DNA from 3 places in the Methylophaga sp. UBA4204 genome. Region 1 is predicted to be linked to each of the others. Evidence: riboswitches for the same ligand, from Rfam matches in the RefSeq annotation. Region 1 holds a riboswitch; each other region holds the start of a gene.

Region 1 (9,973 bases):
GCTGCAAATCAGCAGACGTCATATCTCCCCGGGCATGTTGCCCAACTGCCTCAAATACAGAAACAATATCGGTATGACCAGCACCGGGTTGTATCGTACCACCATAGACAAATACTGCCGGTCGATTGAGGCGAGCAAGGCCAATCAGACAGCCCGGCATGTTTTTATCGCAACCGCCAATTGCGATCAGTCCATCAAATCCCTGGCAGCCAGCGACGGCTTCGATCGAATCAGCAATAACTTCACGGGAAACCAATGAATATTTCATGCCAATAGTGCCATTAGCAATGCCATCAGAAATGGTAATGGTGTTGAATATAACCCCTTTACCGCCTGCTTCGTCCGCTCCCTGGCAGGCTAAATCGGCCAGTTGATTAATGTGCATATTACAGGGCGTGACCATGCTCCAGGTGGAGGCGATACCTATCTGTGGTTTTTTGAAGTCCGCATCATTGAAACCCACGGCACGTAACATCGCTCTGGCAGGAGATTTGCCAGTACCGTCTACCACTATTGATGAATATTTGCGTGTATCTGTCATTGCCTGACCTTTTAAAACGGTTAATAGATAAAACTGACTCTCATCCAATATGAGGAGAGCCCATCACGGAAAATGAAATCCACTTTCATATGATTCAACTTAGCGAAAGACCTTATCAGTTCCTGCTCTAAACAGACAGTTAGAAACTATTCAGATTCACAATGAAGCCATCACTCAACTTCGCATCAAAGCATAGCCAATATTAAGAGAAATGAACTTAGGTTAACAAAAAGGTGGGCGCAAATTACATTGTCAGTGTGCGAAAGCGCACAGACACTTCACCATGAATAAGAGCATGCTGATTCGTGCTTCGAACGTCCAAGCAAGCACCACGCCGAGGCCGCAGCACCCGGTATGTTAAGCCGGACGAGACAGGAACCTGAAAATGAAATCTACAATGAAAAATAACGACATCTCCAGCGAACCGCGCACCATTATGCGGACCTTGAAAGACTATCGCACACCACGTATCGCCCGCAGTATCATTGAACTGCTGGTTACATTGGTCCCTTTTGCTCTTCTCTGGACGCTATCCTGGGCGACACTGAGTGCCGGACACTGGCTTGGTCTTCTGATCACTATTCCTGCCGCGGGATTTCTTGTTAGGTTATTCATGATCAAACATGACTGCAGCCACGGTGCCTTTTTTTCTTCAAAAGGGGCCAATGAATGGGTTGGACGGATAATCGGCGTGTTGAACCTGACTCCCTTTGACTTCTGGCGTCACACCCACAGGCACCATCATGCGCATTCCGGTAATCTCGATCGTCCGCGTATTGGTGGCATCGATACCCTAACGGTTGAGGAATTTCGAGCTTTGCCTCGCAACAAGCGACAACGTTACCGATTCTATCGTCATCCTTTGGTACTGTTCGCTCTCGGCCCAGCGTACCTATTTCTGCTCGACAATCGACTGCCAGTAGGTTTCATGCGTGCAGGGTGGATGCCATGGCTGAGTACCATGACCACCAATGTGGCGATTCTGGTCATTGTTGCCACGATGATGTGGCTGGTTGGTATCGGCCCCTTCCTCATGGTGCAGTTGCCAATCACGCTGATTGCAGCAACGATAGGCGTCTGGCTCTTCTATGTTCAGCACCAATTCGAGCACACCTACTGGGAGCACGAATCCAACTGGACTTTACAAGAGGCCGCACTGCACGGTAGTTCACACTACGATCTGCCTCGCATTCTGCGCTGGTTCACTGCCAACATCGGGATTCACCATATTCATCACCTCAGCAGTCGAATTCCCTTCTATCGTCTGCCCGAAGTCCTGCGTGATTATCCCGAACTGCGTGAAATGGGTCGCATTACCCTTAGGCAGAGCTTCGCTGCTGTGCGTCTGGTCCTGTGGGACGAGGAGAAGCAGCGACTTGTCAGCTTCAGAGAGGCAAAGGCCTAATCTGACGGGAATACGCTTTGCGCGTAGGGTAGATATGTTAGGTTCGAACTTGCATTTAGGCGTGGTCGGGCTTCGAGTTTATTGGATATTCACCTATCATATTGCTGACACCGAAATATTGCTATAAACCTTTAACCTAAGCGTTAAAGCCAAATCTAAGGTTTATACTGGATGTGCCCCTGTTATAATTGCTGCCAATTTCCCTATAGCTCAGATGGATAGAGCGTCCCACCTCCTCCAAAAAATATTCCGCGTCATGTCTATGGTGCCGTTATGCATCGTAAAACTATAAAGTTATTAGGTGCTTAGCGTAAAGTCCAGCTAGGCTGCTTGAATGACTGATCATAGTTCAACAACACACTTAATTTCCTGCGCTAACAAAAACTCAGAAAACGAACGCAATGAAATACAAACTTTTGAATACATGTATGTGTCTGTCACTTGGTTGTGTGATCTAATTGCGTGTAACCAACGTTAATAGGATACGATTAATCTTTAAGTAGGAGCCATTATGTGGTTTAGTTCGAAAGTAAATCGAAAAGAGTTGGCAGAACAATTAGTTATCACACATCAAACAGCAGCTGTTGTGGTTGATAGTGATCGTAATCTTATCGCTTCCAATCCGGCATTTAGCGAAATAGGCCGTAAACTTAACGGTTTAGACCGCAATGGTGTCTTAAAGTCCTTGATTGATCATTATGATAAAGCTAATAAAACCATTGCTTTTGATGATTTTCATCTACGCCAGCATATTTTCTCGTTGACAATTAAAGGTCTCGAGTCTTGCTCACTTTATCTTTTTGAACCTTTACCTGAGAAACTCTTAGGTGAACAAGCTTGGCAACAACTATTAGCTTTTAGTGAAAATATTTATGCTGTTTTTGATAATCACAATAATTTAGTCACATCCAATATAGATTCGGTTGATGCTGATGAGATGTATTCTGTTTTCGATAGTCCGCAATTGTTGAAGGCTTTGCAAAACGCCATCAAGATTACAGATCGAAAACTTCGCTTATCTGAGAATGATGATTTTTATTATCAAGTAACCCACTCCACTCTTGATTCTGATAGCGGCCCGTTATCAGCTTTCTTATTATCTAAACAAACGCAACTTGCAGACTACAAGCAGTTCGAAATGTTATCCAAAGTAGTAAGTAACACAAGTACAAGTGTATTGATCACTGATAAAAATGGGTTTGTCGAATATGTTAATCCCGGTTTTGAAAAGCTTTCAGGATTAACACTTGCAGAAGTAAAAGGTAAAAAGCCTGGAGTTTTATTACAGCGTGAACAAACTGATACAGACACAATTAAGCGGATTTCTCAAAAACTTAAAGCACGAGAGCCGTTTTATGAAGAGATTTTAAACTTTACCAAAGAGGGTGTGCCCTATTGGATAGTGTTGTCAGTGAACCCAATTTTCAATGAAAAGGGGGAACATACTGGGTTTGTTGGCGTGAGTTCTGATGTACGTGAAATTAAACGTCTGGTCTTAGAGCAAATCAACCAAAAAGATGCTATTAGCAGTCATTCGGCGGTGATGGAGTTTAATCAAAGTGGGCAGTTCATTTCAGCTAATCAGTTTACTTATGAACAATTAAACATTGTCGACGAAGTGCAAATGCAGTCTTTACTGGGAAATTTGAAAGATCATTTAGATGAGCCTCGCAAACAATTGATCGAAAAAGGTGAACCCACCGCGGTGATGATTAAACTGGCTCATCAAGGTGGTGAAGTAATTTTAGAGTGCATAATCTCAGCAATAACAGATTTAAACGGCAATATTTCTAAGTACATTGTGTTTGGTAGCAATGTCTCTTCTCGAAATAAGCTGGTGGCTGAAACTCATCTTTCTATGTCGAATGTGTTAAGTAAAATTCAAGCCACAGTAAAGACAATAAATGCAGTAGCCGATCAAACTAATCTGTTAGCGCTTAATGCAGCCATTGAGGCAGCAAGAGCTGGTGAAGCTGGACGAGGATTTGCGGTAGTGGCCGATGAAGTTCGCAACCTTTCGAAAAAATCGAATGAAGCAGCGGTTCAAATTGGTCAACTGATTAACGAAACTCAGTCGCATGTTGACGAGCTGGCTTCTTTTTTAAGTGAGTAATGTTTCTATACCGAAGAATAGTGTTAGCGTCAGCGCAAAGTTTATTCGTTCTCAGCTCAAATGCTTGTCCGACCCGTTAGGCAGGTGATCAAACACTCTAACGCTAGTGCAAATGACGTTTCAATTCAGATTAGGAAATCTCAAAAGCTATACCTAAATCCCTAATACTAATAGTTGAAACCCTGACGATTATAATTGCCGACAATGACCCTTTAGCTCAGATGAATTAGAGTGTACTCAAGCCGATTAGCTAAAGATCATTTTCAAGGGTCCAGTTTTTTAGTTCTTCAAGTATAGTCAGGGCATTCAATCCTCTAGCCGCAATTTTGTATTGGACCGCGACAGGTTTGCTTGAGATCACATCTCTGGTGATCAGTTTATTTTCTTCCATTGCCTTCAACCTCTCTGCCAGGACTTTTTTACTGGCCCCGGCAAGTTGTCTCGCAATTTCATTAAAACGCATGGGCTGATCTTTCAGGTGCCACAAAATGGAGCCTGTCCATTTATTACCGATAATTCTCATTCCCCTCTCAACTGGGCAAGGTTTATAACAAGTCTGGTCGTTTTCTCTCATAGTTATTTGTAGGTTACAAAAAGTTAACTGGTTGACTATTGTAACCTGAATGTTAGTTTGTATGTTTAGACAAACTAGAGAGCAGACATGAAAGGTAAATCAATTTTCGTCGAAGCGGGTGGTGGCTTTGATAAAGTTAGCGTAGAAGAAACAGAAACAATCTCGCCAGGTGACAGCGAAATTCTGGTCAGACTTCATGCTAACTCGCTTAATTATCACGATTATGCGGTCGTCAAGGGGCTCTGGCCTGCATCAGAGAAAAGAATACCTATGGCTGATGGTGCCGGTGAAGTAATAGAGGTGGGGCCAAACGTGACCGAATTTAAGGTCGGTGATAGCGTTGTGAGTACGTTTTTCCCTTCTTGGTTAAGCGGTGAACCAGTCGTTGATGGTTTCTCAACTGTTCCTGGCGATGGAGTAGATGGTTACGCAAGAGAATATGTCACGGCAAAGGCTGAAGCTTTCACCAAGTCACCCTCAGGTTGGTCTCATACAGAATCTGCGACGTTGACTACAGCAGCCTTGACAGCATGGCGGGCTTTGTTCGATTTTAATCAGCTCAAATCAGGTGATACCGTTCTTCTTCAAGGGACTGGTGGTGTATCCATTTTCGCTTTACAGTTTGCCAAAATGGCAGGCGCCAAAGTGATTGCCACTTCATCCAGTGATCAAAAACTCACTAGGTTGAAGGAGCTGGGAGCAGATCATGTGATCAATTATAAAAAAGAACCTAAATGGGGCTTTTTAGCCAGAGAACTTAATGATGGAAAAGGTGTTGACCACGTCGTTGAAATTGGTGGTGCTGAAACATTGGAGCAGTCTCTAAACGCTGTACGTATCGCTGGCCAAATTTCGTTAATCGGTATTCTTTCTGGACAGACTTGCGATATAAATATTGTGAAGACTTTTGTGAAACAGGTTAGGCTTCAGGGCGTCCTTGTTGGTAGTAGAGTCCATCAGCAGGAGATGATTAAAGCTATCGAGGTTAATCAGCTAAAACCAATTATTGATCGTACTTTTGCTTTAAAGGACATTGTCAAAGCATTTGAGTACCAAGAAACGAATCAGCATTTTGGTAAAATTTGTTTAGAGTTTTAAATGAAATAAAAAAGCCCCTGATGAGGGGCTTTTTTAATTTATTAGCCGCTCAATCCCCGACAGAATGCTTCAGAATTCGTCGGTCTAAAATAGCCCTGCTATAATTGTGGCCGATGTCCCTGTAGCTCAGATGGATAGAGCGTTGAACATTTATCTGTCCAAAATGAGAAGGATAGGGCTGGGATTACATTATTAGCTCTAATAATTAACATCAAAGATTTATTAATTAGTACTAAAGTACAATACTTTTTAATAAAATTTAGTGTAAGTTCGAAAGAGTGATCTAATCACGCTATTTATTATGCCAAACTTGGCGTGAGCCTTGGACGGAAAATTACAGCTGTGCTTTTAAGTAAAGGTATCAGGGCTGGGTTGCATACTTTAAGGAGTTCACCGATGAATAAGATGATAGCTACGATAATCTTCTCATTATTTTCTTTATCTGCTTTTGCCGCTACAGTCGACATTGATTTGAGTGGGGCTACCACTTCCACCCTTATTGATGCTGATGGGGCAAGTTTCTCACAAACTTTCACAGGTCAGACTGCATCTGGCTCAGCAATTTCAGGTTCCCCTACAGGGCCATTATCACTAACACCAAGTGGAACAATAAGAGTTGTCTCTTTTGATCCAGGTTGCACAGGTTGTGATTCTGGCAATTCACTTCTTACACCCTCAAGTTTTCAGGGCCCATTGTCGATTTTGTTTGATTTTAATGCCGACAGTTTTTCATGGGTGATGGGAAGCTCTGTTGCAGGATCCAATGTTGCTGCAGATTTATTTTCAAATAGTGGTAGTTTAATCAACACAGTACTAATCAGCATGCTGGAAGGGTACAACAAATACTCTATCTCCGGCTTGGGTGCTTTTGCAGGAATTACTTTTAGAGACAATAACGACCCAGCTGGAGTACGTTACATGGACATGTCTTACAATAGTGTTGTCGGAGTCTCTGAAGTTCCAATCCCTGCCGCCGCTTTCATGTTTGCGCCTGCATTGCTTGGACTCATGGGATTACGTCGAAGAGCAAAAAATAAAGTCGCTTAACTTTATTTCTTTCAGAAAGCCGTGATGATTAATTTCATCACGGCTTTTTTATTTGTATAACTTCCGTTCAACCGCCAATTGGTTTGTTTCGAAGTGAAGCCGATCAGCTTGACTGATATAATTGCGGCCGATGTCCCTGTAGCTCAGATGGATAGAGCGTCCCCCTCCTAAGGGGAAGGCCACAGGTTCGACTCCTGTCAGGGACACCAATAATAATCAATAGATTATTTTTGACTGGAAATGAATAATAGCGGGATAGTCATTCGCATACTCCCCATCAACTTTTAGAACCTTCATTTTTTCTGTAACAAATTTATCGATTTGTATTAGGTTTATCAGATTCAGAAAGTTGAGGTTGGGAAAGGAATAAATATCCCACTGGGTAATGGATACGGCGCAACTAAGAAAGTAATGACAATTCTTTACCAGTTGCCTTGTGAAAAATTATTTTTCAACAATGATTTTTGGTTGATGGCTTTCTGTTTCACTATCTGAAAGTCCTGCGGTCAGGATCCAGCGCATCGTGTCTTCATTCGACATTTCCAAAGACCGAACCTGATCTCGTGAAACGCAAATTGTATAGCCACCAACTTGATAGCTCATTGGCAGGTATATGGCGACCAGATTATTTTCCTGATCCTCCATGCCTAAAACATGGCTAACGTTATCCTTCACCAGAAAGCCAATCAGCTGAACCCCACCGATGGTGACAGCAACAGCATTGCTGAGACTTTCCTGCTGTTTCTCGCGAGAGAAAAAACGCGTGAAATCTCGTAATGCACCATGAATCGATTTCACCAGCGGAATGCGATCCAGGATGGATTCACCCATATCAAACAGTCGTTTGACCAGCCAGGCATTAACGGCAATTCCAATCACAAAAATTAACCCTATAGCCGCTAATAACCCAAGCCCTGGCCAATAAAAATCATAGGGTAAAATGGCAATCATTATCGGACGTAATGCACGCTCTGCTGTAACAGCCAACCAATAAATAAGATAAAGCGTCAGGGTGACGGGTAACGCTGTCGCCAAACCTTTTAAAAAAGTCTTCCAGACAAATTGCATAAAGCTGTTCCTATTCCAAACCGAATACGGTTATTCAGATGTATAAAGTTATATCGGCTTCGCTGGCAAATTCCAGAAAGGTGGCAGCGCCTCCATGACTGATTCCATCGATAAAATCTGAATTTTTAAAATCAAACAAATCGACAGTCATTTGGCAGGCAATTAATTCAACATCTGACTCCAGACAAATCTCACGTAATTCAGCAACACTGGCAACACCTTTCTTTTTCAATTTGCGTTGCATCATCCAGGTAGCAAAGGCTTCAAGCCCTGGAATAATTTGCACGATACTGGGGACCGGAACAGGCATGGGCATAGCAGGGTTGCCTAAAGGAGAGACTTTAAGAGACATATCTTTCTTAAGCAATTGCAAACCGTAAAAGGTAAAAAATATTTTGGCTTCAAACCCTAGCGCCGCTGCTGTGGAGGCCAGTAGAAATGGTGGATATGCACCATCTAAAGTACCTTTACTTGCAATTATGGCGAGTTTTTTGGCCATGCAGTCATACCCCTTTTTCGATGATGAAATACAATTTTCCGTCGACTTCTTCACTACTGAGTAGCGGATTACCAGTCATTTTGCAGAAGGCCGGAATATCTTTTAGCGCGCCAGTATCGGTACATATGAGTCGCAGTCGCTGAGAGGCTGACATTTCATTGAGCATCTTACGCGCTTTAAGCACTGGAAGTGGACAGTTTAAACCTGATGTATCAATTTCTGTATCAAAATCTGACATACTGATTTCCTTTAAAATATCCGTTCACATGATAAACGCAAGCGGCGTTTTTGTCTTTGTGGAACCGGTCTTAATGAGCCAAGGTCTATAGGCGTTATGAAATATCTTATCGCTACAGTTATATTTTTGATGAGCAATCAAGGCATTGCCCAGGCAAACCTGGATATTGCGTTGCCAGAAATGGGGGACAGTGCGGGTGCTCTGGTTTCGCCTGTGGAAGAGTATCAGGTCGGCCAGTCTTTTTACTGGAGCCTGCAGCAATCAGTGACCCTGGTTGATGACCCGGAAGTGAATAGTTATATCAACTCACTTGGACATCGTCTGGTGACCAATAGTGATGATCCCGGTCGTTCTTTCACTTTTTTTGTGGTACCTGACAATTCTGTTAACGCTTTTGCCGCGCCAGGCGGTTTTATTGGCATTCATACCGGACTGATGCTGACGAGCGAAGCAGAAAGTGAGCTGGCATCGGTCATGGCGCATGAGATAGCGCACGTTACCCAACGGCATATTCTGCGTAATTTCGAACGTTCTAAACGCATGAGTATTCCGATGACCGCTGCGATGATTGCTGCGGCTTTATTGGGGGTGGCTGACCCGAGTGCAGGTTCGGCTGCTATCATGGCGGTACAGGCTGGGAATGTGCAAATGCAACTGGATTACAGTCGGGCACATGAAGCTGAAGCCGATAATTTGGGCATGCAAACTCTGGTAAATGCAGGCTTTGACCCAAATGCGATGCCACGTTTTTTTGAGCGGTTGCAGATTGCAGGTCGCTTCTACGGTGGCGACCAGATTCCGGAATTTCTCAGAACTCACCCAATCACCGTGTCCCGTATTGCAGATGCCCGTGGACGTGCTGCCAATCTTGAACCACGGCCCCAGATAAGAGATACCAAAAAGTTTTATCTGATGCGTGAAAAAGTGCGTGTCATGACATCTGCAAATCTGCGTGAATTGATCAAAACCTATGAAGATAAGCTGAAAGAAAATACAACAGAAGATCAGTCTGTCACTCGATATGGTTATGCCCTGGCATTATTGAAAAATAGCAACTATACCCAGGCTCGTGATGAAATTAATGACTTAATCGATTTGGATGATAATCAGTTAAGCTATCATCTGGTGCTGGCGGATATCGAAATTGCGTTGGGAAGAATGGATGCAGCACTGGCAATTTATAATGATTTTCAGCGGGTTTATCCGGATGATTGGGCGCTTTCTATCAAGCAAGTTCAAGCCTTGTTGAGAGCCAATGAACCACGTAAAGCGATTACTATTTTGCAACGTCAATTAGATGTCGGTGAATCTTCTGCGGATTTATACAGATTATTGGCCAAAGCTTATGGTGATATGGGACAGAAAAGTAAATCTCATGTCTGGCTGGCTG
Region 2 (9,973 bases), on a different contig from region 1:
GTTGCTGTTCCACGATCAGTAGAGATTATGTTAGAGGTAGTTTCACTGTCAGTAGTAGTCTCATCTGCAACTACTACATCGGATACTGATACTACTGGGCGCGAATAAAGCGGTGTTGTATCAAGCTCAGGTTCTGCAAGTATTACCTCCGGTTGGGTATTTTCTTCCACCGGTATTTCATCAGTTAATAAACTTTCATCTATGATGCTGACAGAGGTATGTGAATTACAAGTATTTTTACTTACATCAATCTTAAGATTAGCATCTAACCCTCTAATACATGCAGCTCTAGAATCTGTAGATGAGAGACTTATATCATTTCCAGTGGCGCTGAATCTATTTTGGCCACCAAGCATAATCCCAACCCCAAGCTGATGGTTGTTGATTATTTTATTATTTCTGATGGTCACGTTTTCTGACTTTAGACTATCTTCAGGTTTATTGGGCACTGCAATTGCATTTCTTATGATATCTGATTCGTCAATAATGATGTTATCTGCGATGAGAACATCTTTACAAGAAGCACAACCGATACCCAGACCGCCGACATTCCGAACAGTATTACGCTTAATTGTCAAACCAATAAACGATTCATTAAGGTTATTGCCTGGATCTACCGCGATCCCCCAACAGGCTGAACCAGCTTTACCTTTATCTTCAATTATACTATTGTCAACAATTTCAAGATTCCGAATAATTCCATGCACCACCAAGGAAGCCCCCTGACAAATCCCATCAACCCTTGTTGAATGTTTGATTATGTTATTACTAAATTTTATATTACTATTTTTGAAGTCTTGTGATTTAGTCGGACTACTAATGTAGATATTGTGATAAAGAATAGGGCCTTTAAAACCATTGTTTTCGAATGTATTATTATGAATGAGACAATCATTACAACCACCAAGCCATCCCTGATGTGCGTTATTAATTATGGTAGAGTTTCTTACTATTATCCGATCATTTGCCTGATTTGAGCCTTGCTCTGGGCTATTTGCCCCTGCAGCATGGATACCAACTGAAAATCCTTCGATATGTACATTTTCAATTAGTAAGTCATCTACATCGTTATACATTGCAATACCGGAATGACGACTAGCGTTTGAAATAATCATCAGATCCCTGACAATATAGCCACCATCTGGTTTTGATGAACCAGAATTCTGGAAATTAATTGCAGTTTCCCCGTTGCTTATCAGCATTGGCTTGTCTAAAGATTCATCACCATAACTTTGGATAGCGCATGGTTTTTCTGCATTGCATCGGGAATTGGCTATCCACTTTCTTTCGGTGATTTCAAATTTACCCCCCCGGCAGAAAAGGATATTATCTCCTGCAGACATTTTATCAAATGTATCCATTGCTTTTTCGTATGAGCGGAATGGCGAGGTTTCGGAACGGCCGTTGTTATTGTCGTCGCCGTTATCACAAACATAGTAATTTTGTGCGGATGCTGCAGAAGCAGAAATCGCTAAAAGTAAACCTGAAAATAGAATTGAAATAAGTTTCATGATCATCGTCCCCCCTATGAATTAAAGATGATACGCGTTGAATGATATGTACATACTACACAAATAAAGGTGACCAAATTCACACATTCACAATTGGTTGATTTTTGAACAAGAACTTGTGAGATTGTAAGCAAAAATTCTTGCTTTCAGTACCTATCAATAGACCAATTTACCCAGTAATAAGCTCCAAAAAAAACCCGACCTTTCAGTCGGGCCAAAAAGCCTCTGGGGGGCAGAGGATTTTTAAAGGATTTTGATATTTCGATGGCTTCATCTCCTTTATTATGGAGATGGTTGAATATTAATAATTTAGTAAGAGCTTAATCGTGATACTTATCACAAAAAGAAATAATTTCGGTTACAAGTGAAAAATTCCCGATAAAAGATCAGACTATCTGAATATTATGCTGCTCCAGCAACCAGCTTTTAACTCGTTTTACATCCGGGTTCTCTGAAGCCTTGGTCTCCACAATACGAGAAGATTTTTTGTCCCGCATCATATCTTGTATAAGGGCGACATCAATTTCTTTTTTATCATCAGCAAAGGCATAAACCAAAGCAAAATCGCACAGGTTATTAATACGTCTGGGGATCCCCTCGCTATAACAATAAATTACGGCGCAGGCTTCATTGCTGAAAATTTTATGTTTAGCTCCCGCTACTTCCAAACGGTATTCAATGTAATTTTGTGTCTCCGGATAGCTAAGCGCTTTAAGATGGAACTCTACCCCAATGCGTTGTGCAAATTGCACAAGTTCTGGTCGGTTCAGTTTTTCGATTAACTCAGGCTGCCCCGTCAATACGAGCTGCAAGAAAATATCCGAGTCGATATTTACATTGGATAAAAGTCGTAATTCTTCTAATGCCTGAACCGACAAGTTTTGCGCTTCATCGACAATTAATACTACCCTTCTCCCCTGAGCATGTTGCTCGACAACAAAATTAATGTAATCGCGATAGCGGCCAGCGTTATCTGTCGCACTAGACTCTATTTCAAGCGAATCCAGTACCCATACCATCAGCTCACCAAATGATTCATGTGTGTTATTTATAAGGCCAATAACACAATCATCATCAATCTTTCCTAGCAAAGCCCGTATCAGCGTTGTTTTACCCGCACCGATTTCGCCTGTCACCACCGTGAACCCAGCATGACTCATCAAACCATATTCCAGCATTGTGAGCGCTTTTTTATGGTTGGGGCTCATATAGAGAAACTGAGGATCGGGTACCAGGTTAAAAGGCTTATGCTTAAGACCAAAGTGTTCTGTATACATAGATTAATAATTTTGATGTTCGGGGGGACTGGCAGATTTATTTACCACTGTACCAAGCAAGGGTGAGCCTTCAAGCATCTGCAAAGATTTAGTAATATTCGATTCAGTATTTTTACCATCTTCGAGTACAAGCAAAGTACTGTCAAAATAGCTTGCTGCAAGCGACACATCATCAGTCTGCAACACAGGTGGAACATCGAAAATAATGACACGGGAATCATACTGAGATTTAATATCAGCCACCAGACTGGCCATTTTGGGGCTGGAAAGCAGTTCAGCAGAATCTTCTGCTCTGCCGACTCCCGGTAATATAACCAATCGTTTGATACCTGGGTTGATTAAAACCTCTGAGAGTTTTAAGTCACCTGAAAGATAATCTTTGAGACCCACCTGAGCATTGAGACCAAAATAATTACTGATACTCGGATTACGCAAGTCCATATCTACCAGCAAAACGGTTTGATTGAGCTCCATTGCAATTGCCATAGCAAGGTTAGCAGCCACAACTGATTTACCTTCACCGGCAGTTGGAGAGGTCACTGCCAGCGTTTGCCAGCGATTACTGCGCATTTTTTTCAGTACCTGGGTCCGTAACATTCTGAACACGGCTGATTGCGGATTATTGTAGAAACCGGCAATGATTCGTTTGCGTTCAAGCTGATGATTTGGAACATTCACCACTTTGGTCTGGGAATACGATATCGACTCAATAGGAGCTGCCAGTGGATCTTCGGCTTGTGAAACACTATTCTCAGCTTTAGTTGGTTCTACTCTGATGGGTTCCGGTTTCTGAGCATGCCGCTGTTTAGCTTTTTCAAGCGCTTTCTGAATTCTATCCATAATTAAACTACCGTATTAATTGTTGATACTGTTGTTACAGCAAGCTCAGTTTATTCAGTACTTTGAACCATAACACTTCAAGGTTCATTACAAAGAAATGAAACAATATGACAGCACCTAGGCCAAGGATAATTCCTAAAACGATCAAGCTATAAATGATTCGTCTCTTACGGCGTTTTTCGTGGTCGGTCTGAATAAGAGGGATAACAACAATAGGTGGCTTTCCGACAATTCTGGAAATTTGGGTATAGCCACGCACTCCGCCAAATAACATTTCGACCAGAAGCCCAAGACCAACTCCAGCACCAATTGATCCTGCAAATCCCATAACAATAAGTTTCTTGCGATTTGGCTTTTCGGCGGTATTGGAAACTTGAGGCGGTTCGATCAGAGTAAAGTTTTCGCCCTTGTTCTCTGTTTCGAGTGTTTGTGCCAGTTCTGCTTCTAATTGTTTGGCTCTTAACTCTTGATATTTAGCTAATTTATTCTCACGATCACGGGTCAGATCCTGATAAGCACGTTGCACCTGATTGGTCTGGTAAACACGGTTTTCATACTCAGCCAGTTTTTCACGCAAGTCTGCCTGCCTCTCTCTCAAACGACCGATCTCACGTTCAGTTGCATCAATTTTGGCGCTGACTTCTATATATACTGGATTTGTAGAACTAGTAGTGGTTTGTGTTTCAAAATCAGTATTCTCTTCAGGCAGATCCGCTAGACGTTGTTCCAAACGGGTTATTTCTGCTTCAGCAGATTTTACATCCGGATGCTCTGTCGCATAACGTTGCTTAAGTGTTTGCAAATTACTTCTGGCAGAAGTCAATTGCATTTCAACTTCTTCACGAGGGGACGCATCGACACCAACTTCTGCCTCAAGGGCATCTATTTCACGTTTTACGCGTTGTAAATCAGGATGGTTAGCCGAGTATTTACTTTGCATCGAACGATATTGCGCGCGTAGCTCTTGTAAAGCCATCATCGGTGCTGAAGGCTGACCTGCAGCATTGCTGGTCGCACCGGTAGCTTGCTTGGGAATCATCGAAAGCTGTAACCCCATGGTGGTCATCTGGTCACTCAACACCATGATCTGATTTTGTATTGAAGAGATTTCTTCCTGAATGTTCTGAACCGTGCTCAGATTGTAATCCAGCATATCAGGAAGACTGTCACTGTATTGATCTCGAAATTCCGCAATTTCTTTTTCGGTTTGCTGAATTTCTTTCTGCATTCTGTCACCTTCCAGTTTCAAAAACTGGGTGGTGTCCTCGGCCCGGTCTGTTCTAGCTCTGGCATTTTCATTTAAAAACTCTGTAACCAGCTCGTTAGCAACTTGTTGAGCTTTTCGTGGGGACTGATCCATGAACGAGACAGTAAAGGCGATACTGGCTTTTTTGGCGCGACCACTGGCAGGGTCCGTCACATTTGCTTGAATAATATCCACACTAACATTGCTTTTAAACAACTCAACAATTGGTGCGGTGATCGGTGAGCTTTTTCTTTGTTCAGAATAAAGATTATGTTTTTCAACAACTTCCATAATCCGGTTGGTGGTGAGTAGACGCTGTTTGATAACCTCTATACGCTGATCTGCGTAACTAGTGACGGTGGTGCGAATCAAATCCTGTGGAATTTCCTGTGATTCGATCAAAATCAAACCCTGGGATTTAAAACTCTCTGGAAGTGAGTATGTGAATACTACCGTGCCTATCATCAGAGCTAAAGCTGGAATCGCAATCCAGTATTTACGTCGCCACAGAATATCCAGATAATCCCGTAGACTTTTGACTTCTTCTTCCATTATGTACTCTTAAAGTTATCGCGAAAAACGCAGTCCATCCCAGTTATAGTTTACCGTTAAGAAAAACATATTACTGTCGACTTTGTCATCAATCGTATCGAACCCACCAAAACTGCTGCCTTTTTGCTGGCGATACTGATACCCCATCTTAAGGGCAAGGTTTCTTTCGAGTTGCCAGTTGAGCGCTGGCGAAAGGGTAAAATATTCTCTATCAGTGTTAGATAGGTCATCAGCAGACTGCGTTTCCTGATACGACGTATTGACTGACAACGAAAGGGTTTCTGCAATATCCCTGTTCCAATTAAGGGATACTCGGTCAGTTTCATTGACCACTCCCTCACCCGAAGGATTAAGTGAACGTGATAAGGAAAATGTCAAAGTATTTAATTCACCAATATAATTTGCCGAAAAATCAAATAACGATCCTGAGCTTCTGTCTGTTTGTCTTGGCCCACCAAAAAGTGATTGCGTTTCACTGTCAGATGTTCGATATCCTACTTGTCCTGAAAATGACCAACGTTCACTCATTAGATAAGTACTGGTTACACTTAGGTTATAGCTGTCATATTCTGATTCAATAAATTCTGATTGAGATTCGTATTGTGCATAAGTTAGTGCCAGCCCCCCGGTCAAACGTTCTGACAAATTGCGCCGCCAACCTGTTGTTAAGGACCTCGTCTCATTATCGCTAAAACCGCTTGTATCATAAGTTCGCTCGTTATAATTAAAACTGGTATAAGCAAAGTCACGTTCATTAAATTGATATTGATAGCTTGGTGCCAATGATTTTGATGTTACCGTTGCATTAGACGCAAAATCACCGGTATCTTCATCAGCAATAGAGCGTTGAGCTCTTTCAGCATAACTTGCTGTTAAAGCATAAGCACTGCGTTCTGTATTATAACTACCCGTTAAATTGGCAAAAGGATCCTGGCGATCCAGCTCACTTAAACTAGTATATCTTTCTACCCTGTAACCGGTATTAAGTGCGACTGTTGAGTTTTCGACAGAACGAGAAAGTAATAATGTCGGTGCAAGTTTGGTAACAAAACTGCCCTCTTTATCTTCTTGTAACTGAACATTGTCATCATAACTGAATGTTGGAGAAAAATCGGCACCAATAATGTATTCGGCTGAACTGGCGATATTGGATTGGAACATGCTTGCTACCAAAACCGACATAATAATTTTTATTTTCATGCTGACTCCATTTTGGTGTCGATAATTATTATTCCTCATTAAGGAATAATAATGACATCACCGCTTTCAAGCAGCACGTTAGATTCAAGTGATTTGCCTTGTTTAATATTTGCGTAATAGACCGGAATGATTTGCTGTTTCATTCCATCTCTACGCAAAATGATAATGTCGTTTTCTTTCGCATAAGTCGTAAGTCCACCAGCCAAACTCAAAGCTTGCATTGCATCAAGCGGTTGACTCATTCCAAAGGAGCCGGGAGTCTGGACTTTACCTAGAATATGTACAGTGTTACCTGAAACCCGATTTACGGTAACGTTAACGACTGGATCCGAGATATATTCTGAAAGTTTTTCTTTAAGTTCGGTTTCTACTTCAACTACCGTTTTATCTTTCGCGTTTATTTGGCCAGCTAAGGGAAACGAAATAGTACCATCTGGAAGAATAACGACTTCTTTCTGCAGGGCATCTTCATTCCAAACTGAAATGCTTAACATGTCACCTGCATTAAGTGTATAAGGTTCTGAAGCATGAACAACTGTTCCAATCGAAAGTGCCGCTAATAGCAACACTGCATTTATCAATTTATTCATTATTCTTCTCCATGTTTATAAATTACTTTCGCTTCGGATGATAACACGTTATTTAAGCATAAAAAAAGGGAGCATTTCTGCTCCCTTATTTTAACTGGATATTATTATTGAATTAATCAGTTTTACGCTTTTGATTTAGCACGTAAACGCAGTCCCAATAGGCCGAATAAGGCAGGTGCGAAGAGAAAAAGCGCTGCTGGAATAGGCACAGCCGATACTGAAACATCATATTTCAGCTCATCAGAAGAAGCACTAAAGATATCCAAACCATAGTTTATACCAGTCATAAGCGTGGCGGTAAATGAGTAATCTGAGATGAGATTAAACTGATCGATAACAGCACCACCCATCTCAAATAACGATACGGTAGCTGAACTTAGATTTGCTTCTGGATTAAATGACCATACAATTTTAACGGGTGTATTTTGATCTGTAGATAGATCAAAAAATGATGACCAGTTGGTGTTTGGCTCATCTACCGTTCCGTGGCCTAATACAACATCGTTGTTATTTAAGCTAACTTCTTGCGTAGCACCTGATGATCCGGCGGTGGTCAAATTTAAGGTTGCTGCATTTACACTAATTGAGAAAAATAACGTCATAAAGAAAAGCATCGCTTTTTTCATAAGTCGCTCCTTTAAGGGGTTTGATTTATAGATTAAGTTAAGCAATGCAACCCGGCGATCTTACAAGGTAAGACCCGTGGCTTTCCGCCCCCGCCTCACAACAGGTTTGGCTATTGATAGGAAAGAAGAAATCCTTTCCATTGTGAAAACTTCCCAGCTTTTTAAGGAAGTTAATTTAACCATAACGTTTTTTATTCAGTTTGTACAGAGTCTTTTCTGACAAAAAATATATAAAAAAGGGAGCTTCAAGCTCCCTTTTTATTTCTCCTAACCGTTTCAGCCTGCAGTCATCTTGGCTCTACGACGCAAGCCAATCAATCCTAATAAGGCGGGAGCGAATAAAAATAATGCGGCTGGTACAGGCACTTCTGATAATGAGGTAACTGACACATCATATTTTAATGCATGTGATGTAGCATCTAAAATATCCAAACCGTAAGTTTTACCTGCTGACAATATGGCCGAAAAAGTAAAATCGCCCGTTATATCGTACGTTTCTGTAAAACTACCATCTAATGCAAAAATTGCTACAGTAGCAGAAACCAGATTTCTCACTGGGTTAAATGACCATTCAACATCAACCGCAGTATTTGTATCTGCTGTGACGTTAAACATTGAACTCCAATTTGATCTGGAGCTTTCAACAACACCACCACCTAAAACAACATTGTTCTTATTTAAGGTGACTTGCTGTTGGGATGCCCCATTTGAGCCCTCAGCTGTTAAATTAAGAGTTGCTGAGTTTGCACCAGCAGAGAATAAAAAGGCTATACATAATAGCATCGCTTTTTTCATAGCAATTTCCTTCTAAGTGAAAAAATAAGCAATGCAGCCCGGCCATCTTTAGTCAATTAAAGATCCGTAGCTTTCCGACCCTGCCTCACGACAAGTTTGGCTTTATATTGAAGATAGAAACAGAATTGTTTCTAAAATTGAGACTTTCTTATATTCCTGAAAGTTCAGTTACAGACTAACAGTTTTTGTGGATTTTTCAAATCAGGTAGGTAAATCGCAGATGCAAAATTTTAGAGTCTTTTGATGATATTGAGCCCCACAAAGAAAAGGGAGCCGAAGCCCCCTTTCCTTGAACCAACAATATTGTTAACTCATTTGTTACTATGCAGCAGCTGTTTTCAGTGCTTTACGACGTAAACCGAAAAAGCCCATCAATGCTGGAGCAAATAACCATAATGCAGCTGGTACTGGTACTGCAGAAATTGACAGGTCGTATTTCAGAACATCTGATGTGGCATTAAAAATATCAACACCAAAGAATGATCCCGCTGTCAAAATAGCAGTAAAGATAAAATCACCAGTGATGTTAAAAATAGTTGGCGCACCAACATAACCACCACCAGGGCCAGTCAACAGACCAAAGGCCAATTGAGCATTACTCAAGCTGTTAGTTGGGTTAAATGACCACTCAACTTTCACCGGTGTATCAACATCAGTTTGAACATCAAACAATGATTCCCAAACTCCTGAATTAGCAACAGTACCACCAGCAAGAACTGTACTGTTGTTATTCAGATCAATACTTTGAGTAGCACCTGAAGAACCAACTGTTGATAATGTCAGTGTAGCGGCATTAGCACCAACTGAGAACAATAAAGCTATACAAAATAGCATCGCATTTTTCATAATAATTTCCTTTAATTGAAAAATTAAGCAATGCAACCCGGCCATCTTCATAATCCAGCCAGAAGATCCGTGGCTTTCCGACCTTACCTCACGGTAAGTTTGGCAACAAAAACAGAAACAACATTGTTTCTGAACTTTTTATCTCCAAGAAATATCTCGGTGATGATTAAACACTACTACTTCATTTGCATGATTGAAATTGTACTATGGTACTAGTGACAAATTTATTGCAAAAAAATTATATATTTCAGGCTGATTATAGCTGATTTTCTTTTTCTCACAATATCCATATTTAATGAACTTTATAACAATATTCTATTGGTTGTCCCACTTCATGCTGTGAATAATAGCTAACTGAATCAAGTACATAACTGCAAAAAAAGGGAGCCGAAGCTCCCTTTTCTTAAAACTAACAATATTGTTAACTCATTTGGTGTTATGCAACCACTGTTTTCCGTGCTTGACGGCGTAAACCGAAGAAGCCTAACAG
Region 3 (9,973 bases), on a different contig from region 1:
CGCTTGATAAAGCGGCGCATGAATTGGGTGTGGATTTTATTGGTGGTTTTACTGCTTTGGTAGAGAAGGGCATGAGTAAGGGCGATCAGGCTTTGATCGAAGCCATTCCACAGGCGCTGACGGAAACGCAACGAATCTGTTCATCCGTCAATGTGGCCAGTACGCGTGCCGGTATCAACATGGACGCGATTCTCAAGATGGGGCAAATCATCAAACAGGCTGCAGAACTCACTGCAGACGATGATGGCCTTGCTGCTGCAAAATTAGTGGTCTTTGCCAATATTCCTCAGGATGTACCGTTTATGGCCGGTGCTTATTTAGGTATCGGTGAAGCAGATGCGGTTGTCAGTGTTGGTGTCAGTGGTCCCGGTGTAGTAAAAGCGGCTTTGGAAAAAGCCTTGGCTGAAGATGAAAATATGGATCTGAGCCGTGCGGCGGATGTCATTAAACAAACAGCAGCCAGACTGACACGTGCTGGTGAGTTGGTGGGCCGTGAAGTGGCACAATTACTCAATCTGCCATTTGGTATTGTCGACTTGTCGTTGGCACCGACACCGAATCGTAATGACAGTGTCGGAGAGATTTTTGAAGCGATCGGTTTGCCAGCTTTTGGATCACCTGGCAGTACCGCATTTTTATCCATGCTCAATGATGCAGTGAAAAAAGGTGGTGCGTTTGCCAGCTCACATGTGGGTGGTTTAAGTGGTGCGTTTATTCCGGTTTGTGAAGATTTGACCATTGCTGAGTCGGCTGCAAACGGCACCTTGAATCTGGAAAAACTCGAAGCCATGACGGCAGTCTGTTCAGTTGGCCTGGATATGGTGGCTTTACCTGGAGATACTTCAGCTGAAATGCTATCCGCGATTATTGCTGATGAAATGGCAATTGGTGTGATTAACAAAAAAACCACAGCAGCAAGATTGATTCCAGCGCCTGGCAAAAAAGCAGGTGATATTGTCCGGTTTGGTGGTTTGTTGGGTGAAGGCCCAGTGATGGCTGTCAATATGGGGAATCAGGAAAACCGCTTTGTGCGACTAGGCGGACGTATTCCTGCTCCGATTCAAAGCTTGGTCAATTGATCATCTTATGCTAACAATTAAAAAGCCGTGACAGAAACTGTCACGGCTTTTTTAGATAAAATAAGCGTCAGAATTACTGGCTTTTCGCTCTTCTACGCATTGCTAAAAAGCCCATCAAACCTGAACCAAATAACCAAACTGCTGCTGGTATTGGAACGGCTGAAACCCGGATGTTATCCAGCATCGCTCCAACATTATCCCCCCCGAAGTTTCTAAAAGATAATTTATCCCCATCAACCAAATCAACCAGGAAACTATAGGTATGCCAATTTTCATCCCAATCCAAGAGAAGATGATTAACAAGTGCACCTGCTCCAAACAACACCGAAACTTGGTCAGCAGGACCATTACGTTGATTACCAGATAAATCAAAACTCACTTTGTATTTTCCTGCAGAAAAACCATTTTTAGAAGACAAAATTCCTGCGTCACCAGTTGAGCCGTCCAGATCTACGCAAAAGCTACCAACTGAACAAACGATTCCCCATTGATTACCGTTTTTGATCAAATCAACCGTACCGTTTGATACATCCCAATTAACGAAGCTGTTATAGTTTAAGACAGAACTCGCCTGACCTTCACCTTCAAAGCTATCATATAGGCTATCAATGGTTGCAGCAAAGGAAACTGGAGCAAAACATAATGCAGATATTGCTAAAATTTTTGTTAAGTTTTTCATAGATATATCCTCAATTTTTGTAGTTCAGCAATCTCAACTTTGAGACCGGAAACTTTCCGTCCTTAATTCGCATTAAGTTTGGCAAAAATTAAAAATAAATGTGTCTTATAAAGTTCGACACAGATTCAAAATAATCCTTATTTAGACGTTTTTTAATTGTACTTTGGTACAAATACACTTAATAAATCACTTACGGTTAGTCCGGTAACTTATTAATGCAAAAACTCGTTGTACAAATTATTATCTTTCAGTGGGATAAATCTCAGCTTTCTGATGCGCACAAAAAAGCAAGGGCAGGATTACCTGATCGCTATCCGCTAAAATCCTCCTCTTCTGTTTTGTCTAATAAGCAAATATTGCTTGATAAGCATGGGGATGATATTTCCGGAAATCGCATTCGCTATCAACTGACAGATGATTATTTTTTAATTGATCGTTTTCGTGTTGGTTTAAAAGTCAAGACAGTGGAGTTCAAACCACGATTACAGGCCGATGAACCACCGATATTACTTACTTCGCTCGAAGAAGGGTGGGTACAGTGTCAGTACCAGTGGCGCTACCGGATGGATGAAGGCGGTTATATTTACTGGCTTTATGAAAATGTGATCGTAAATGTCTGCTTCGCAGAAAAAAACGATCCAGGTGTTTTTGTAAACTCACCTCCCGCCCAACGTTTTACAACTCTACTGACCTGACTCATCAAACGCTCACAAAAACCATAAGACCACTTGCTTTTAGTTCATGCTTGAGGATGAGATGGAGAGCACAGGTTTTTGGAGAATAAATCTCTATAATCGCATTAAATTTCTACGGGACAAATTATTTTCTTTCCTTGGAGTCAATATATTACGACCAAGGTAAAAGTCCCTGGTTTTAGTGAGAATTATCCCTTGTAATGAAAAGGTAATATGCCTAAGATGCCCCGGCATTTTAAGATCGTTAAAATCAATTAACAGTTCTGTTTAAATATTTTTAATTGCCTGTTATGAATCAGTAAGTCCTTGAAATTATTTCAACTTAATCGCTAAGTAAAAACAGACGGGGTATTGACCATCTATCTAATGACCACCTCAGCCAAAACAAAGCCAAAAAGCCTCTCGTGAACAGCTATGTAGCCGATACCTCACCGGTTGCCATAGTGAAGTTTTGTCTGCAGTCTGAGCGGCAGATAGCAATTCTCGACAGTACAGCTTCCATCGTTGATATTTTTGGTTTTACCGCAGCACAAATTATTGAAGATTCCTCGTCTGCATGGATGAGCATTGATTCAGATGATCGTGGCATTATTCTGCAGAAAATGGCTGAGTCAGCTCAAACGATGCAACCTCTGAATCTGGGTTGGCATGTGTTACACCCTCAGAAAGGTAAGGTTTTAGTGGATTGCAAAGCCATGCCTGAAGCGGATTCAGAAAACGGAATGGTATGGCATGGCTATTTTCAAAATATCACCGACCTGAAACGTACAGAGCAGGAAAATCAGTCTCATTTGTGGTTTCTTGAATGTCTGGATCAGGTCAACCGGGCTATTCAGGGCACCAATGATCTTGAGCAGATGATGAGTGATGTTCTGGCAGCGATATTGTCGTGTTTTGCATGTGACAGAGCATGGCTTTTATATCCTTGTGATCCAGCAAGTGCCACTTGGCATATCCCCATGGAGCAGACCACTCCTGACTACCCTGGTGGTCTGTCTGCTGGAACAGATTTCCCGATGACCGAAGAGGCAGCCCGAGGTCTGGAAGCCTATCTGGCCAACAGTGAACCAGTAACGCTGATTACCACTATAGAAAGTCCTGATGCACCCGAATTTCTGAGAGAGCATCATATTCGCTCAATCATCGGTACGGCCATCTATCCAAAAACCGGTAAACCCTGGGTGTTTGGTTTGCATCAATGTTCGTATGAGCGAGAGTGGACTAACGACGAAAAACGTTTATTCAGTGAAATCGGTCATCGTTTATCTGATGGCTTGACCAGCTTGCTGATATATCGTGAACAACGTGAGAGTGATGAACGCTTTCGGCAGGCGTTTGAATTTGCTGCGATTGGAATGGGGGTGTTGTCCTTGAGTGGGCAGTGGTTAAGAGCCAATCATTCCATTTATGAAATGTTCGGCTATTCCGAAACTGAACTACTGCAAATGACCTATCAGGAAATGACCCATCCCGAGGATTTGCATAAAGGACAAGCGGAGCTTGATCGGCTGATTGCTGATCAAATTCCCTATATGCAGATTGAAAAGCGCTATCGTCATCAAAATGGGGACTATTTCTGGGCAAGACTCACAACCAGCATTGTCAGAGGAAGAAACAACCAGCCGCTGTATTTAGTTTCGCAGATAGAAGATATCGAAGAGCGTAAAAAATCAGATCAAAGTATCGCCCTGTTAAATTTTGCTATCAATCAGGTAAAAGAATGCATTTATCTGCTGGATGGAAAAGGGCGCATCAGATATGTCAACGATGAAACCTGTCACACCATGGGATACAGCCGTGACGAATTAATGGCTATGTCCGTTCCTGAAGTTGACCCAGATACCTCTCAGGAGGTTTGGAACGAACATTGGCAAGAACTTAAACAAGAACGTTCCGTTCGTTTGGAAACTCGCCATAAAACAAAAAACGGCAGGATCATTCCAGTCGAGGTGAATGCCAACTATTTTGAGTATGGCGGAATTGGCTACAATCTGGCACTAACGCATGACATCACTGAAAGAAAAGCGGTTGAAATTGCTTTGCGGGAGCAGGAAGAACGTTTCCGGCAACTTGCCGATAATATTGAAGAAGTTGTATGGCTGACCGATCTTGCTATGGGGCATCTGCTTTATATCAGTCCAGCCTATCAAAGCATCTGGGGACGCAGCTGTGAAAGTCTTTATGATAAGCCGTCGTCCTGGTTGGAAACGATTCATCCTGAAGATATAAATAATGTCAGTCAGGCTGTTGTTCAAGGCAAGATAACTGGCGAATACGATATTGAATTTCGCATTATCCGCCCGGATAGCACCATTCGTCATATTCACCAAAGAGCCTTTCCGATATTGAATGAAGCGGGCGATGTGTATCGAATTGCCGGCACTGCCCAGGATATAACGGAACGGAAAGAGCAGGAAGCACATATTGAATATCTTGCCTATCACGATTCATTAACCGCTTTACCAAACCGTTTATTGACGATGGATCGTCTCGGGCATGCGATTACCCATGCTACACGTCATGCCGATGTATTGGCCGTTTTGTTTCTGGATTTGGATCGCTTCAAAACCATCAATGATTCACTTGGTCATCAGGCAGGTGACTTGCTGTTACAGCAGGTTGGTTCACGCCTGCTTGGGGTATTACGTGAAGAAGATACCATCGGCCGGGTGGGAGGTGATGAATTTCTGATTTTGCTCCCCAGTATTAATACACCTGACGATGCGGCACATGTCGCCCAAAAGCTACTCGACATTTTATCTCCACCCTTTATGGTAGTAGGTCATCAATTACATGTTAATGCCAGCATTGGGATCAGTTTGTGCCCCCGAGATGCAGTCAATGCTGAAACATTAGTGAAATATGCTGATACAGCGTTATATCTGGCCAAAGAGCAAGGCCGAGGCGTTTTCCGTTTCTTCAGTCCCGAACTGGATGATCGTGTTCATGCACGACTGCAATTGGAAAATGATTTACGAAATGCGATGCATACAAACCAGCTGTATTTGCATTATCAGCCGTTAATGGATTTAGCGACCGGAGAATGCATAGGTACAGAAGCGTTACTAAGATGGTCTCATCCTAAAATTGGCTTCATCTCTCCAGCCACTTTTATTCCGGTTGCGGAAGAAACAGGTTTGATCTTACCGATTGGTGATTGGGTTTTACGGACCGCCTGCCTGCAGGCAAAAAAATGGTTCGAGGCCGGTAAAACGAATTTTCGGATGGCAGTTAATCTGTCACGCAGACAATTGGACTATGTCGGGCTGGCTACAGATATAAGACGAATTCTTGATGAGACAGGTTGTCCTGCACATCTATTGGAACTGGAAGTCACCGAATCCAGTGCCATGCAGAACCCTGAACAGGCTATTGTTATCTTAAACTCGCTTCATGAAATGGGCATTTGTCTGGCAATTGATGATTACGGAACTGGCTACTCAAGTCTAGCGTATTTAAAACGTTTCCCATTTGATCGACTTAAAATTGATCGATCATTTATTGATGGTATCCCAGATGATGCTGATGATATGAGCATTGTGCATACAACCATTATTCTGGCGAGACAATTGCGTTTAACGGTTATTGCCGAAGGCGTGGAAACCCAGGCACAGTGTGATTTTCTCAAGAAACATCAATGTGATGAAATTCAGGGCTATTTGTTCGCAAAACCAATGTCGAGTGAAGATGTCGAAAACCGGTTTGGATTCATCAACTCATCTTCGGCGTGATTTGAATTCTGGAGCGTTGTTTCATCCATCATTAGACGAAAATGAGGTGATCTTTAGCGCAATTGGCCAGGCCAATAAATAAAATGGCAAAAATTATAGTGGTTAACCACAGCTACGTAGCGGCCCAAAGGCTGATAAAAACTAAAACAGCAAAACCAGGACGATGCTATCAATGAATGACCGCAAGCGGTTTTTCCTGACGTTTAAGTGAATAATTCCGACGGTTCATGAATAACTGCACAGATTGATAGCACGAACAGGTCGATAGCTTAGTAGTTACAGACTGGTGAGATGCTTGTCAGATGCCCGACAACACGTAAGAATATGTTATGGATAAACCTCTTCTTGATTCATTTAGCGAATACGTAGACTTACTGCTCGACGCCATTTGTGCTGTGGATGAAGACAGCCGGATTATCTATATCAGCAATGGAGCGCATCGCGTTTTCGGCTATCCAGCCGAAGAATTGATAGGCAAAAGAATGCTGGATCTGCTTCATCCCGAAGATCATGATAAAACTCAGCAAAGTATTGATAGTGTTATGCAGGACAAACATGTCCTGGATTTTGAGAACCGCTATATACGAAAAGATGGTCAGGTTGTGCATCTGCTGTGGTCCACCAGCTGGTCAGACAAGCATAAAATGCGATTGGGCGTTGCCCGTGATATCACCCGTATTAAAGCCGCAGAGGAAATGCAAAATTCGCTGATTGCGATATCAGACACTGCGCACCGAACCAACGGCATCAAACAGATCTGCCAGCAAATTCTCTTTCATCTCGACTCTCATATCTCCATCGCGACCTTCGGTGTTGAAGTCTCGCCCATAAATGATTCTAAATGGCACACCATTTTTGAGAGTGTGGGCGGCTGCATGCATATGCTGAAAAATGAGGTGAAGCTTCGCATTGCCAGTGATAATCAAATCGCGCTCGAAAAAATTGATGACAAATTAATGTTACTGGTGCCGCTGGTGTTTGATGAAGAGTCTCACGGCATTATTGGCCTGGCTTTAATGGAACAAGATTATTCGCTGAATGAAAACGATAGAGCGTTATTGACCTTTACGGCATTACAGGTTGCCACTGCAATTGAACGCCATCAACGATTTGAACGACTACAACATCTGGCTTTATATGATGCATTAACCGGCTTGCCCAATCGGGAATTATTTCAGGATAGGGTGCAACGTTCATTATTAAGAGCCAAGCGTGAACAAAACCATTTTGCTCTGATGTACATGGACCTGGATAAATTCAAAGAGGCCAATGATACCTATGGCCACGCAGCCGGTGATCAACTGTTAAAAGAATCAGCAAGACGTATTACCGATTGTGTGCGAGAAACCGATACCGTCGTAAGATTTGGTGGAGACGAATTTGTCGTGCTGTTGGATACAGTGGAAAACCGCAAAGGTGCATTGGGAGTAGCCGAAAAAATCCGTTTGTCACTGTCAGAACCCTATGAATGGCAAGAACATGAAATAGAACTTTCTGTCAGTATTGGTATCGCTTTGTTTCCCGAACAGGGAGAGCAAATTACCCAACTTATCGCTGCCGCCGATGAAGCCATGTACAAAGCCAAAAAGCGTGGCAAAAACTGTATTCGTTGAACAGTTCAACGATTGTTTAAGTTGCCCCTGGAAGTGCGATTTTGTTTTATCCATTTCTCTTCGAACTCACTAATGGTGAGAGGGTAGGAGAAGAAATAACCCTGAGCATAATCACAGCCTAAGATTTTTAATTCATTCGCTGTTTCTTCATCTTCAACACCTTCAGCCAAGGTTTTCATACCAAAAATCTGTGCCGTTGAAATGATGGTTTTAACGATCGCCATATTTTTACTGTCATTGAGCATATTGCGGATATAGAACATATCGATTTTGAGAATGTCAGCCTCAATGTTTCGCAGGTAGCTGAGCGAAGAATGTCCCATCCCAAAATCATCAATCGCCAGAACAAAGTTTTCCTGTTTGAGTTTTTTAATGATTTCTATCGCAGTTTCGGGGTCATACATGATTCCGGTTTCGGTCAGTTCCAGCTCAAAATCCGTCGGGCTTAAACCTGATTGTTTTACCTCGGCAATAAATTCATCAATGAAAACCAAATCATCAATACTTTTAGCAGAAATATTGATTGCCATGCGAATCCCCTGATCCGTAAACAAAGTATGACCTTGTTTTTTCCAGGCGTTCAGGGCATTGGCCGTTAACTGTAAAACCAGTTTAGTGACCTCATTGATTAAACCGCGTTCTTCGGCAATAGGAATAAATACACCGGGGGGAACACTACCCAGAGTGTTGTCATCCCAGCGTAACAGTATTTCGGCACCGGTAAGTTGATGGGTCTGAGCATTAACTTGAGGTTGAATTCGGATAGAGAAACTATCGGGATCAAATTTCAGTGAATATTCAATCCGTTTCGCGATGAGGGAGCGGCGTTGGATTTCTTCGCCAAGTTTTACGTTAAAAAAGTAACTGGGTTGTGATTTTTCTTTAGCAATATCCAGGGCGATTGCGGCACCACGGGTAAGCGTTTCAAAGGTCTCTGCATCTTGTGGAAATAAAGCAATACCAGTTCGGGTATTCACCATGACTTTTGAGTCTGCAATCGTGAAAGGTGCCTTTAATGTATCCTGCAATCGTGCCACCATCATTGCTGCGGCATCGGCAGATTTCACTACCGCTGCCAAGGCAAAGACTTCACCATTGATTCTGGCAAGCGAATCAAATTCCCGATCAATTGCTCTTTGATCGATATCGAAATTTCTGTGGTCATCGCTAAAAACATAACGTATCAAGGTATCGGCACTTCTGATGGTACTGGCAATACGTCGGGCGACAGCGTGCAACAAATCATCTCCGGCGATATAACCAAGTGTTTCTTTCACATCTTCGTGATTGACCAAATCGAGGTAAACAACTGCGATGGTGTAGTTAAAGCGTTTAGAGAGTTCCAGCAGATGTTTGACACGATCACTAAACAGATTTTTGTTGGCAAGCCCGGTTAATTCATCAAAATACGCCAATTGTTTAATTCTATTTTCTTTGGCCCTTATTTCAGTCAAGTCGCGCCACACCACCTGAATGCAAGCCTCTCCATGAAAGATAACTGGGGTCAGGGTTACCTCGGTAGGTGTATTCTCACCATGGATGGTGTTTTGCAGCCATTCAAAGCGTTGATAGCCCTCAGTCAATGCTTTGGAAATATAATGTTTGGCAAGATTTTTACTGGATTCCCTACTTTGGTTTGCAGAAGAAATCTTTAATGGAGATAGACCGATCAAATCCTGACGTGATGACACGCCATAAAGCTTAACGGCGGCATCATTACATTCGGTAATGACCATATCTTTGTTAATGATCCCGATCGCATCAGCTGATTTTTGCAATAAAATCGCAATCTGTGTTTCATTTTGCTGACGTAATTCATCGTTTTCATGCAAAGTTTCGGTTAATTGATCACGTAGTTTCCGTGCCTCATAGAGGCTTTCCAAGGTTTCCAGAATGGGCGTCAGACGTTTTACTGTCTTCTCGGTGTAACCTTCTTCGGCATTTGCCAGCCCTATCATGCCGACAATATTGCCATTGTGATAGAAGGGGAGACCCAGATAGGAGTTCAATGTGGGATGCCCTTCGGGAACGCCCCCAGAACGGCTATCTGAATTTGGTGAGTTGGCAATAACCGGTTTACCGGTGGTCATAACGCTGCCAAGCAAGTTATGGTGGTTATGAAACTCCAGTCCATTAGCCTGATTGGATTCATACAACGCCCGGGTTTCATCATTCC

What was found. A riboswitch is a leader RNA that binds a small molecule or an ion and turns the genes downstream of it on or off. The one in region 1 is predicted to bind cyclic di-GMP.
Region 2: it holds a riboswitch for cyclic di-GMP, as region 1 does, so the genes downstream of both, B3182_RS11060 (hypothetical protein) here and B3182_RS00650 (hypothetical protein) in region 1, are expected to answer to the same signal.
Region 3: it holds a riboswitch for cyclic di-GMP, as region 1 does, so the genes downstream of both, B3182_RS07080 (VPLPA-CTERM sorting domain-containing protein) here and B3182_RS00650 (hypothetical protein) in region 1, are expected to answer to the same signal.

Annotation. Positions count from the first base shown of each region.
Region 1 covers NZ_DFTU01000005.1:33,167-43,139, forward strand. The annotation lists gene ilvD (dihydroxy-acid dehydratase) at 1-541, opposite strand, end outside; gene B3182_RS00630 (fatty acid desaturase) at 939-1,946, shown strand; partial or broken gene B3182_RS00635 (methyl-accepting chemotaxis protein) at 2,458-3,987, shown strand; gene B3182_RS00640 (winged helix-turn-helix transcriptional regulator) at 4,310-4,582, opposite strand; gene B3182_RS00645 (zinc-dependent alcohol dehydrogenase family protein) at 4,721-5,731, shown strand; cyclic di-GMP riboswitch class I at 6,025-6,111, shown strand; gene B3182_RS00650 (hypothetical protein) at 6,128-6,778, shown strand; tRNA gene B3182_RS00655 (tRNA-Arg) at 6,911-6,987, shown strand; gene B3182_RS00660 (DUF502 domain-containing protein) at 7,223-7,846, opposite strand; gene dsrE2 (sulfur carrier protein DsrE2) at 7,881-8,345, opposite strand; gene B3182_RS00670 (sulfurtransferase TusA family protein) at 8,350-8,583, opposite strand; gene B3182_RS00675 (M48 family metalloprotease) at 8,680-9,973, shown strand, end outside.
Region 2 covers NZ_DFTU01000077.1:24,624-34,596, forward strand. The annotation lists gene B3182_RS11030 (right-handed parallel beta-helix repeat-containing protein) at 1-1,511, opposite strand, end outside; gene B3182_RS11035 (ExeA family protein) at 1,898-2,788, opposite strand; gene B3182_RS11040 (P-loop NTPase) at 2,792-3,628, opposite strand; gene B3182_RS11045 (GumC family protein) at 3,663-5,426, opposite strand; gene B3182_RS11050 (OmpG porin family protein) at 5,442-6,626, opposite strand; gene B3182_RS11055 (polysaccharide biosynthesis/export family protein) at 6,665-7,216, opposite strand; gene B3182_RS11060 (hypothetical protein) at 7,339-7,842, opposite strand; cyclic di-GMP riboswitch class I at 7,885-7,963, opposite strand; gene B3182_RS11065 (hypothetical protein) at 8,119-8,637, opposite strand; cyclic di-GMP riboswitch class I at 8,667-8,748, opposite strand; gene B3182_RS11070 (hypothetical protein) at 8,959-9,483, opposite strand; cyclic di-GMP riboswitch class I at 9,512-9,597, opposite strand; gene B3182_RS11075 (hypothetical protein) at 9,920-9,973, opposite strand, start outside.
Region 3 covers NZ_DFTU01000048.1:56,205-66,177, forward strand. The annotation lists gene B3182_RS07075 (PFL family protein) at 1-1,079, shown strand, start outside; gene B3182_RS07080 (VPLPA-CTERM sorting domain-containing protein) at 1,153-1,758, opposite strand; cyclic di-GMP riboswitch class I at 1,774-1,851, opposite strand; gene B3182_RS07085 (hypothetical protein) at 1,974-2,453, shown strand; gene B3182_RS07090 (bifunctional diguanylate cyclase/phosphodiesterase) at 2,858-6,184, shown strand; gene B3182_RS07095 (GGDEF domain-containing protein) at 6,514-7,797, shown strand; gene B3182_RS07100 (EAL domain-containing protein) at 7,803-9,973, opposite strand, start outside.